DNA from 2 places in the Variovorax sp. Soil_C_17 genome. Region 2 is predicted to be linked to the other one. Evidence: riboswitches for the same ligand, from Rfam matches in the RefSeq annotation. Region 2 holds a riboswitch; the other holds the start of a gene.
What was found. Region 2 has a riboswitch for glycine ahead of gcvT (glycine cleavage system aminomethyltransferase GcvT). Riboswitches for the same ligand answer to the same signal wherever they lie in the genome.
Positions count from the first base shown of each region.

Region 1: another riboswitch for glycine. It lies ahead of AC3A6Y_RS06490 (D-amino acid dehydrogenase); the one in region 2 lies ahead of gcvT (glycine cleavage system aminomethyltransferase GcvT).

Region 1 is NZ_JBDGIT010000001.1:1,344,315-1,349,458, reverse strand. It holds gene AC3A6Y_RS06505 (MFS transporter) at 1-864, opposite strand, end outside; gene AC3A6Y_RS06500 (hypothetical protein) at 888-1,733, opposite strand; gene AC3A6Y_RS06495 (helix-turn-helix domain-containing protein) at 1,855-2,589, shown strand; glycine riboswitch at 2,660-2,763, shown strand; glycine riboswitch at 2,768-2,873, shown strand; gene AC3A6Y_RS06490 (D-amino acid dehydrogenase) at 2,967-4,235, shown strand; gene AC3A6Y_RS06485 (LysR family transcriptional regulator) at 4,239-5,120, opposite strand.
Region 2 is NZ_JBDGIT010000002.1:549,309-554,452, reverse strand. It holds gene AC3A6Y_RS11260 (TRAP transporter large permease) at 1-682, shown strand, start outside; gene AC3A6Y_RS11255 (hypothetical protein) at 928-1,839, shown strand; glycine riboswitch at 1,858-1,956, shown strand; glycine riboswitch at 1,972-2,084, shown strand; gene gcvT (glycine cleavage system aminomethyltransferase GcvT) at 2,121-3,293, shown strand; gene gcvH (glycine cleavage system protein GcvH) at 3,340-3,711, shown strand; gene gcvP (aminomethyl-transferring glycine dehydrogenase) at 3,758-5,144, shown strand, end outside.

The DNA.
Region 1 (5,144 bases), on a different contig from region 2:
CACCACCAGCAGCAGCGAGGCCACCTGCTCGTTGCCGTGCAGCACCTCCTTGGCGAAGCTCGGGAACTGGCTCAAAAAGACGGCGCCGAAGAACCACATCCACGAAATGCCCAACAGGGAGCGGAACACCACCAGGTTGCCGTGCGCCAGCCGCAGATTGCGCCAGGTCTCGCTGACCGGATTCCAGTTGATCAACAAGCCCGGATCGGTCGCCGGAATGCGCGGAATCGCCTGCGCCACGCCCCGCCCCACCAGCGCCAGCAGCAGGCAAGCCACGGCCACTGTCGTGTGGCCGATGCCCGGAAGTGCGACCAACAGGCCGCCGGCCACCTGCCCCAGCAGGATGGCGATGAAGGTGCCCATCTCGACCATGCCGTTGCCGCCGGTGAGCTCGCGCGCATCGAGCACCTGCGGCAGGTAGGCGAACTTGACCGGCCCGAAGAGCGTCGAATGCAGCCCCATCAGGAAGACACAGGCCAGCAGCAGCACCGCGTCGGCGCGCATGAAGCCCCAGGCGGCCAGCACCATGATCGCGATCTCGAGATTCTTGACGAAGCGAATCATCTTCGTCTTGTCGTATTTGTCGGTGAGCTGCCCGGCCGTCGCCGAGAACAGCAGGAAGGGCAGGATGAACAGCGCGCCGATCGCCAGCCCCGCCATCGCGGGCGGCATCCAGCTCAGTTGCAGCTGGTAGGTGACCATCACCGTGAAGGCGAACTTGAACAGGTTGTCGTTCGCCGCCCCTGCGAACTGCGTCCAGAAGAAGGGTGCGAAGCGCCGCTGCCCGAGCAGGGCGAACTGGTTGGCGTGCGCGTTCGGCGTGGGCGCGCTGGATGCAACGGAGGCGTCGGCGGGTGTCGTCATTCGAATCGCCCTGGCGGGCTCCTTCAGGCCGTCACGGCGGCCGCGCCCGGATTGTGCCGCAGCGTCTGGCGGCCCATGGCCTGCAGAGCGTGAAGCACGGGCAGCGCCGCCAATGCCGCCGTCAGGTGCTTGAGGCTGTGGCCGGCCAGCAGGTGATGCGTTGCCTCGTAGATGGCACGGTCGGACAGCTCGAACAGCTTGGCCAGCGCATAGAAGAAGATCACCCAGCCCAGCCGCAGGCCGATGGCGCCCGGTGCGGGCTGCCGGACGAGCGCCAGCACGAGCACCAGCAGCATGCCGCCGAACTGGACCAGTGCCCACGGCATCACGTTGCCCGTTTCCTGGCAGACGGCCACCGCCAGCAAGCCGGAGCCGAGCACGAACCAGGCCGCCGGCCAGCCGGCGCGCGCGCTCACCCTTTCGCAGACAGCGCAGCCGATCAGCCCGGCAAAGGCCACCGTCATTCCGGCACGGTCCGCCGCCAGGCGCAGGGCGTCGGGTTGCAGGTGGTAGAAGGCCGAGCCGGCGGCCGTGATGACCAGGCCGGCGAAGAACATCCAGGCGCAGTCGAGCAGGTTGACGGGCGGCTGGGCCACCGCGTGGTGCAGCGGCACCGCGTCCTGCACGTGCTCGTGCGCCTGGTCGTGCCAGTGGAGCCAGCGCAAGCCCCAGACGCCCAGCGCCGCGAAGGGCAGGTTGCTCAGCACGTCCATCGCGTGGGGAAGGCCGAACCAGTCGCGCTCATCGGCAAAGGGGGCGCCACCCGTCCCCGGCGAAGGCAGCGATGGCCCGGCGACTGCCAGCAGCAGAAGCAAGGCGAAGAAGAAGAACAGAACACGTTCGCGGGGGGAGAGGAGCGTGAGGGGCATGGCGGTTCCCGGTGAGAGGTCGGTGCGGCGGAATGTAGGTTGTCAACCTCCGAAGGAGCATCGAGAATCGATACGGAGTACTTTTTCACGCCCGCCGGTATCGAAAACCAATACCCGATCCATGAGCACCACCATCGACCTCGTCCAGGCTCTCAAGAACGAGCTGAAGACCGCCCACATGACCTATGCGGACCTCGCCAAGTCGCTGGACATGGCCGAGTCCAGCGTCAAGCGCATGCTCGCCAAGGGCGACATGCCGCTCACGCGGGTCGATGCGATCTGCCGGGCGCTGAAAATCGACTTCGCCGAACTGGCGCGGCGCGTCGCCGATGCACAGCCGCTGCTCAAGGAGCTGACGCTCGAGCAGGAAAAGGCGGTGGTCAAGGACAAGAAGCTGCTGCTCCTGGCCATCTGCGTGCTCAGCCAGTGGACGCTGGAGCAGATCGTCGCCGCCTACCGGATCAGCGAGGCCGAATGCATCGGCTACCTGGCACAGTTGGACCGCATCGGCATCATCGAGCTGCGACCACTCAACCGCTACCGGCTCAAGCTCGCCAAGACCTTCCGCTGGCGCCCCCACGGGCCGGTGATGGACTTCTTCCGCGAAAACGTGGTGCTGGACTACTACCGCGGCGGCTTCGACGGGCCGGCCGAGGGCCTGCTGCTGGTGCACGGCTCGATCAGCAAGAGCCTGGCCCCGGCCTTCCTCGACCGCCTGCAACGCGTGGCCCAGGATTTCGCCCAGCAGCACCAGACCGACCAGAAGCTCTCGCCCAAGGAGCGCGAGGGCTACACGCTGCTGCTGGGCATGCGCAACTGGGAGTTCGAGCTCTTCACCCGACTTCGCCGGGCCTGAGGCGATCGAGATCGAGGCGGCAGGGCACCCGCAGCCACGCTTGGTGACATGGCCCGGGCCGCCTACAATCCGCCCCACTGCAGGAGAGCGGGCCGCTGCGAGGCGGCCCCACCGAAGGCGCAAACTCCCATAAACGCTCAGGTCGGCTCGCAACCACGAGCCTGTACTGCACCAACTGTCAAAGCCGTCTGGAGAGCCGTCGCGCCACGCGACGCACCGAAGGAGCAAGTCCGCTGCGGGCGCAGCGGATGAATCTCTCAGGTACCGAGGACAGGGGGAGCGGCAACTCGGACGCGTGCGCCGGTTGCTTTTTTCTTTTTCACGAGCTTCCATTGCTTTCGTCGCGTCCGAGCGTTGCAACCTGAAAGGTTCCTGCAATGCGCGTGATCGTTCTCGGCGCCGGCCTGCTCGGCGTCACCTCGGCCTATTACCTCCGCCAACTCGGCCACGAAGTGACCGTGATCGACCGGCAGGCCAAGCCGGCCGCCGAAACCAGCTTCGCCAACGGCGGCCAGATCTCGGTGAGCCATGCCGAGCCCTGGGCCAATCCCGGCGCACCGCTCAAGCTGCTGCAATGGCTGGGCAAGGAAGATGCGCCGCTGCTCTTCCGCCTGCGCGGCGACCTGCGCCAGTGGCTCTGGGGCCTGGCCTTCCTGCGCGAATGCACGCCGGCGCGCACCCGCCGCAACATCGAGCAGATCGTGCGCCTGGGCACTTACAGCCGGGATCTGCTGCAGCAGCTGCGCCGCGACAAGGGACTGCAGTACGAGCAGCGCACCCAAGGCATCCTGCACTTCTACACCACGCAGAAGGAGTTCGACGGCGCGCTCAAGCCGGCCGAGCAGATGCGGGCCCTCGGCTGCGAGCGCCGCGTGGTCTCGGCCGACGAGGCGGTGCGCATCGAGCCGGCGCTGGCCCACATCCGGCCCCAGCTGGCCGGCGCCACCTACACGGCCGAGGACGAGTCGGGCGATGCGAACCGCTTCGCGCGCGAGCTGGTCGCGCTGGCCGCGGCCGACGGCGTGCAGTTCCTCATGAGCCACACCGTCACCGCACTGCGTGAGGCGGGCGGGCGCATCGACCACGTGGAGGCCACCGACAGCGAGGGCCGCTTCCAGCGCATCCGCGGCGATGCCGTCGTGCTGGCGATGGGTTCGCTGTCGCCGCTCTACGCCGCGCCGCTGGGCATCCGGCTGCCGATCTACCCGGCCAAGGGCTACTCGGTCACGCTGCCGGTGAAGGACGCCACGAAGGCACACCAGGTCTCGCTGACCGACGACGAGTACAAGCTGGTTTTCTCGCGCTACACCTCGGAAAGCGGCGACCGGCTGCGCATCGCGGGCACGGCCGAGCTCAACGGCTACGACCGCGACCTCAATCGCGTGCGCTGCGAGGCCATCGTGCGGCGCGTGGAAGCGCTCTTCCCCGGTGCCGGCGACACGTCGCGCGCGCAGTTCTGGACGGGCCTGCGTCCCGCCACGCCCAGCAATGTGCCGCTGATCGGCCGCACGCGCCTGCCCAACCTGTTCCTCAACACCGGCCACGGCACGCTGGGCTGGACCCACGCCTGCGGCTCGGGGAGATCGATCGCGCGCATCGTGAGCGGGCTGAAGCCCGAGGTCGACTTCGCTTTTGCCGGCGCCTGAGGCTCAGTCGCGCATCAGCGCCTGCATCAGCGCGCGCAGGATGGCCAGCGCCGGCGCCTCGGTGCGCCGGCGCAGGGTGACGAGGCCGAAGCGCGCCACGCCATCCATCGGCGGATCCATCTTCAGCTCGACCAGGCCGGGCGCCGCCGCGCGGATGGCCAGCAGCACCGCATCGCTCTGGCGCACCACCTCCACCAGGCTGGGGACCTCCTCGCATTGCAGGGTCACGCAGTGCGCGGGATGCGCCTGCGGGCCGTAGGCCTCGACCAGGGTGCGCGCCACCTCGTCGCTCAGCGGCGTGGAGGCGATCGGGTAGCGCTGCACCGCCTCGAAAGCCACGGAACGCAGCCGCGCGAGCGGATGGCCGCGGCGGCACAGGAAGGTACCGCGCATCTCGCGCACCAGGCCGAGTTCGAGATCGGGCGCCGGCTCCAGCGAGCGCGCATCGACCACCAGCGCATCGAGGCTGCGCTCGCGCAGCGACTGCACGAGCAAATCTGTGCCGCCGCGCGCCACCGCCACGCGCATCCTCGGGTGATGCTTCGCCATGTGCATCAGGAAGGGCGTCATCAGCATCGCGCCCGGGCCGGAGCCCATGCCGATGCGCACCGTGCCGCCCTCCCCTTCACGCAGCCGCCGGCCGCTGTCGCGCAGCTCGTCGGCCTCGGAGACCAGGTGGCGCGAGCGCTCCAGCACCTCGCGGCCGAAGGCGGTGAGCTCGTTGCTGCGGCCCACGCGGTCGAACAGTGGCATGCCGAGCTCATCCTCCAGCGCACGGATGCTGCGGCTCAGGGCCGGCTGGGTCAGATGCAAGGCCTGCGCGGACTTGCTGAAGGAGCCTGTGTGGGCCAGCGAGATCAGATGCCTGAGTTGGACCAGCGTCATGGCGAAGGCCTGCGAAGAGCTGCA
Region 2 (5,144 bases):
CGACGGCGACGGCCGGCTGGGCGTCGGCGTCGCCACCTGGCGCGCCGGCTGGGCATTGCTGATGCCGGTGATCATCCTCGGCGGCATCTACGGCGGCATCTTCACGCCGACCGAGGCCTCGGCGGTGGCGGTGCTTTATGCGCTCGTCGTCGGCATGCTGATCTACCGCGAGATCAAGCTGCCGCAGCTCTACGCGGTGCTGCGCAAGTCGGTGATTTCGTCGTCGGTGATCATGTTCATCATCGCCAACGCGGGCCTCTTCGCTTTCCTGATCACGCGCGCCGGCGTGCCCGAGGCCATCGGCCACTGGCTGCAGGCCGTGCTGCAGTCGCCGGCCCTGTTTCTGCTGGGCGTGAATGCGGCGCTGTTCGTCATCGGCATGTTCATCGAGACCAGCGCGGCCATCATCGTGCTGGCGCCCATCCTGGCGCCGGTGGCGATGCACTTCGGGATCGACCCGGTGCACTTCGGGCTGGTGATGGTCGTCAACCTGGCGCTCGGCATGATCACGCCGCCCTTCGGCGTCAACCTGTTCGCCGCCTGCACCGTGGCGCGCATCTCGCTGGACCGCATCGTCACGCACCTGGTGCCCTTCGTGCTGGTGATCCTGGCCTGCCTGATGGTCATCACTTACGTGCCGGGCATCTCGCTGGGGCTGCGCGACCTGGTCTACGCGAAGTAGCCCCCGCGTGGGGGGCCGCAGCCGTGCGCTGAAAACAAGGGTTACAGCATGGACCCCGCCACGGCGCCTTGGCTGACACGCAGCACGCCTCGTTCTTGAATAGGCTTGGAGAGTTGCGGCTGCCTCGCGCAGTCTGTGTCGCCGTTTCCGCGTTCAGGCGGTAACATCTTCATGCGGCCGCAACCGGCGGGGACGCATGGGGCGACAACCCGCCGCTTCTCTTTTCTTCTCTCCACTGAAGGCAAATGACAAGCTACGGTTTCGTTCACTTGGAATTCGGCGACCAGCACCGCGAGCGTTCGCTCCAGGTGCTGGACAAGCTGCGAATCCGCCTGGCCCAGGATGGCGACCGCTTCTCCAGCGTGATCGTCGACAACGCCAGCGCCACGCCTGCCGAAAGCGCGACCGGCACGAACTCCGCGCAAGGCCTGGTGGTCACCGGCGACAACAGCAACCGCGAGTTCTCCGGCTGGGACACCGGCGTCGAGACCCTCCTCGCGCGCGGCGAGCAGCCCGACGTGTGGATCTTCTCGAACGACACGGTGGCCCTCAACCACGCCTGGAGCGAACGGCGGCTCGAGCGCTTCGGCGGCGAGATCCGCAAGCTCGCCCTGCATCCGGGCCCCTGGCTCTTCGGCGAGATCAACGACTTCCCGCGCTCGACGATGACCCCCATGGGGCCGCTGCTCGAATGGGTCTCGACCTACTGCTTCGCGATGAACAACACCCTGCGCCACCGGCTGGGCACGCTTTCGCCCGGCAACGCGCTGCTGGATTCGCTGGTGAACGAGCAGTTCGAGCCCGGCCGCGGCGTGTTCCGCGACCATGTGGGCGAGGCGTATGTCGATTTCGTCTCCGCCTGGCTGATCAGCGACGACGGCGAGGGCGAGCAGAAGCGGCGCCGCTTCAAATGGGATCACGAATGGCACAAGGCCAGCCCGCTCGGCGCCGAGAACTTCGAGGACCTGCGCATGAAGGCGCGCTGCTGCCTCTCGGAACACATGCTGAGCCTGCGCGCGCGCCAGGCAGGCGCCGACATCCGCTCGCCCTACGATGCCCGCAACCTGCGCGAGCACGTGCGGCGCTCCCTGCAGTTCCTCTCGGACAAGCTGTGGGAGAAATTCCTGCTGCGCCGGCTGCGGCTGGAGCGGTCGTAGGCGCGGTTTCCCTTACACTCGACCCGGTCAGGAGAGAGCCCCGCAGCGCGGGGCCGCCGAAGGCGCAGGGCCCCTCGAAGAACGGGCCCGAACGCTCAGGCAAAAGGACTGACGAGGCGCCCGTTTTTCGGGCGTTTCCTTGCTGGAGAGAGGCGGCGCTTCGCTTTTGATGGCGCCTGCCCACCGAAGGAGCAAACCCCGATCGTGGGGCGAATCTCTCAGGTAAAGCGGACAGCAGGGGTGGCCCATGGCTTTGCCGCCATGGATCTGGACTGCCCCTGATGGAGAGTGCCTTGGCCTCTGCTCCCGACGATCTGCAAAAGACCCCGCTGTACAACCTCCACGTGGAGCTCGGCGCCCGCATGGTGCCCTTCGCGGGCTATTCGATGCCGGTGCAATATCCCGCCGGCCTGATGGCCGAGCACAGGCACACGCGAACGGCCGCTGGCCTCTTCGACATCTCGCACATGGGCCAGCTGCGCCTGGTCGGGCCCGATGCCGCTGCCGCCTTCGAGACCTTGATGCCGGTCGACGTGATCGGCCTGGCGCCCGGCAAGCAGCGCTATGGCCTGCTGCTGAACGACGAAGGCGGCATCCTCGACGACCTGATGTTCTTCAACGAGGGCGGCGATTCCATCTTCGTCATCGTCAACGGCGCCTGCAAGGCCGCCGACATCGCCCACATCCAGGCCAGGATCGGCCAGCGCTGCAAGGTGCTGCCCCTGCCCGACAACGCCCTGCTCGCCCTGCAGGGCCCGCAGGCCGCGGCCGTGCTGGCGCGCCTGTCGCCCGGCATCGAGCGCTTCGTCTTCATGACCGGCGGCAAGGTGCAGATCGGCGGCATCGCGGCCTTCGCCACGCGCAGCGGCTACACCGGCGAGGACGGCTTCGAGATCTCGGTCGCCGCCCCTGATGCCGAGGCGCTGGCCCGCCTGCTGCTCGCGCAGCCGGAGGTGCAGCCCGTCGGCCTGGGTGCGCGCAATTCGCTGCGCCTCGAAGCCGGCCTGTGCCTCTACGGCAATGACATCGACACCACGACCACCCCGGTCGAGGCCTCGCTCAACTGGGCCATGCAAAAGGTGCGCCGCAGCGGCGGTGCGCGCGAGGGCGGCTTTCCCGGCGCGGCGCGGGTGCTGGCGCAGCTCACGGCCGACAGCGGCACGGCCGGCCGCCTCGACCACGAGACGCTCAAGCGCAAGCGCGTCGGCCTGGTGGCGCTGGAGCGCGTGCCGGTGCGCGACGGCACGCTGCTCGAGTCCTTCGAAGGCCTGCCCATCGGCCAGGTGACCAGCGGCCTGCTGGGCCCCACGGTCGACCGGCCGATCGCCATGGGCTATGTCGCCCTCGCCTACGCCGAGCCCGGCACCCGCCTGCAAGCCATCGTGCGCGGCAAGCCGGTGCCGATGGAAGTCAGCACCCTGCCTTTCGTGCCGGCACGCTACTGGCGCGGCTAGTTTCTATTTGTTCTTCGTTCTTTCCCCTTCCCCAGGAGCCATGCCAATGACCATCAAATACACCAAGGACCACGAGTGGGTCAACGCCGAAGGCGAAAACGCCACCGTCGGCATCACGCTGCATGCGCAGGATGCGCTGGGCGACGTGGTCTTCGTCGACCTGCCGGAGGTTGGCCAGGGCTATGCCCAGGGCGAAGTCGCCGGCGTGGTGGAGTCGGTCAAGGCCGCGGCCGACGTCTTCATGCCGGTCGCGGGCGAGATCACCGAGGTCAACGAGGCGCTGCGCGCCGACCCCTCGCTGGCCAACAGCGCGCCCGAAGGCGAAGGCTGGTTCTTCAAGATGAAGATCACCGACCCCGCCCAGCTCGATGCCCTGCTCGACAAGACCGCCTACGACAAGTTCGCCGACGAAAACTGAAAAGCCGACAGCCGCCGCGTTTGTTCCCCCTCCCCTGAGCCTCTCCATGCCGAAGTCCTCCCTGCCCTCCTTGCCCACCCTCGCCGATCTCGAGAATGCCGGCGAATTCATCGCCCGCCACATCGGCATCGAGGCCGAGGACGAAGCGCGCATGCTCGCTGCCGTCGGCTCGAAGACGCGCGCCGAGCTGATCGACGGCATCGTGCCGCCGGCCATCCGCCGCAGCCATCCGATGCAGCTTCCCGCGCCCGTGACCGAGGCCGGCGCGCTGGCCGAGCTGCGCGCCATCGCGGCGAAGAACAAGGTGGCGCGCAACTTCATCGGCCAGGGCTACTACGGCACCCACACGCCCGGCGTGATCCTGCGCAACCTGCTGGAGAACCCGGCCTGGTACACGGCCTACACGCCCTACCAGGCCGAGATCTCGCAAGGCCGCATGGAGGCGCTGCTCAACTTCCAGACCATGGTGTGCGACCTGACCGGCATGGCGATCGCCAACGCCTCGATGCTCGACGAGGCCACCGCCGCCGCCGAGGCGATGACGCTCGCACGCCGCAGCGTGAAGAGCAAGAGCAAGGTGTTTCTGGTCTCGGGCGACTGCCATCCGCAGACCATCGAGGTCATCAAGACGCGCGCCGCGCCCCTGGGCATCGAGGTCAAGGTCAGCACCGTCTCCGAGACGCTGCCGCACCTGATGGCCGGCGGCGATTTCTTCGGCGCGCTGGCGCAGTACCCGGCCACCACCGGCCACGTGCACGACCTGCGCCCCCTGGCCGGCCATGCCCACGCCTGCGACGCCGCCTTCTGCGTGGCGGCCGACCTGCTGGCGCTCACCCTGCTGGCCCCGCCCGGCGAATGGGACGCCGACATCGTCTGCGGCACCACGCAGCGCTTCGGCATGCCCCTGTGCAACGGCGGCCCGCATGCGGCGTACCTGGCCTGCCGCGACGAGTTCAAGCGCTCGCTGCCGGGCCGGCTGGTGGGCGTCAGCGTCGACACGCAGGGCCGCCCGGCCTACCGCCTGGCGCTGCAGACGCGCGAGCAGCACATCCGCCGCGAGAAGGCCACCTCCAACATCTGCACGGCGCAGGTGCTGCCGGCGGTGGTGGCGAGCATGTATGCGGTCTACCACGGGCCCGAAGGCCTCACGCGCATCGCGCAGCGCGTGGCGGCTCTCACCGCCATCCTGGCGCAGGGCCTGGAGCAGATGGGCCGCGAGCTGGCCAACGCCACCGCCTTCGACACGCTCACCGTGTTGACCGGCGAGGACACGCCGAAGATCCTGGAGCGCGCCCAAGCCGCATCGATCAACCTGCGCCAGGGCCTGCAGCAGCACCTGGGCATCTCGCTGGACGAGACCAGCACCCGCACCGACATCGAGACCCTGTGGGCCCTGTTCGTGCCCGCCGGCACGCCGATGCCGCGCTTCGAGG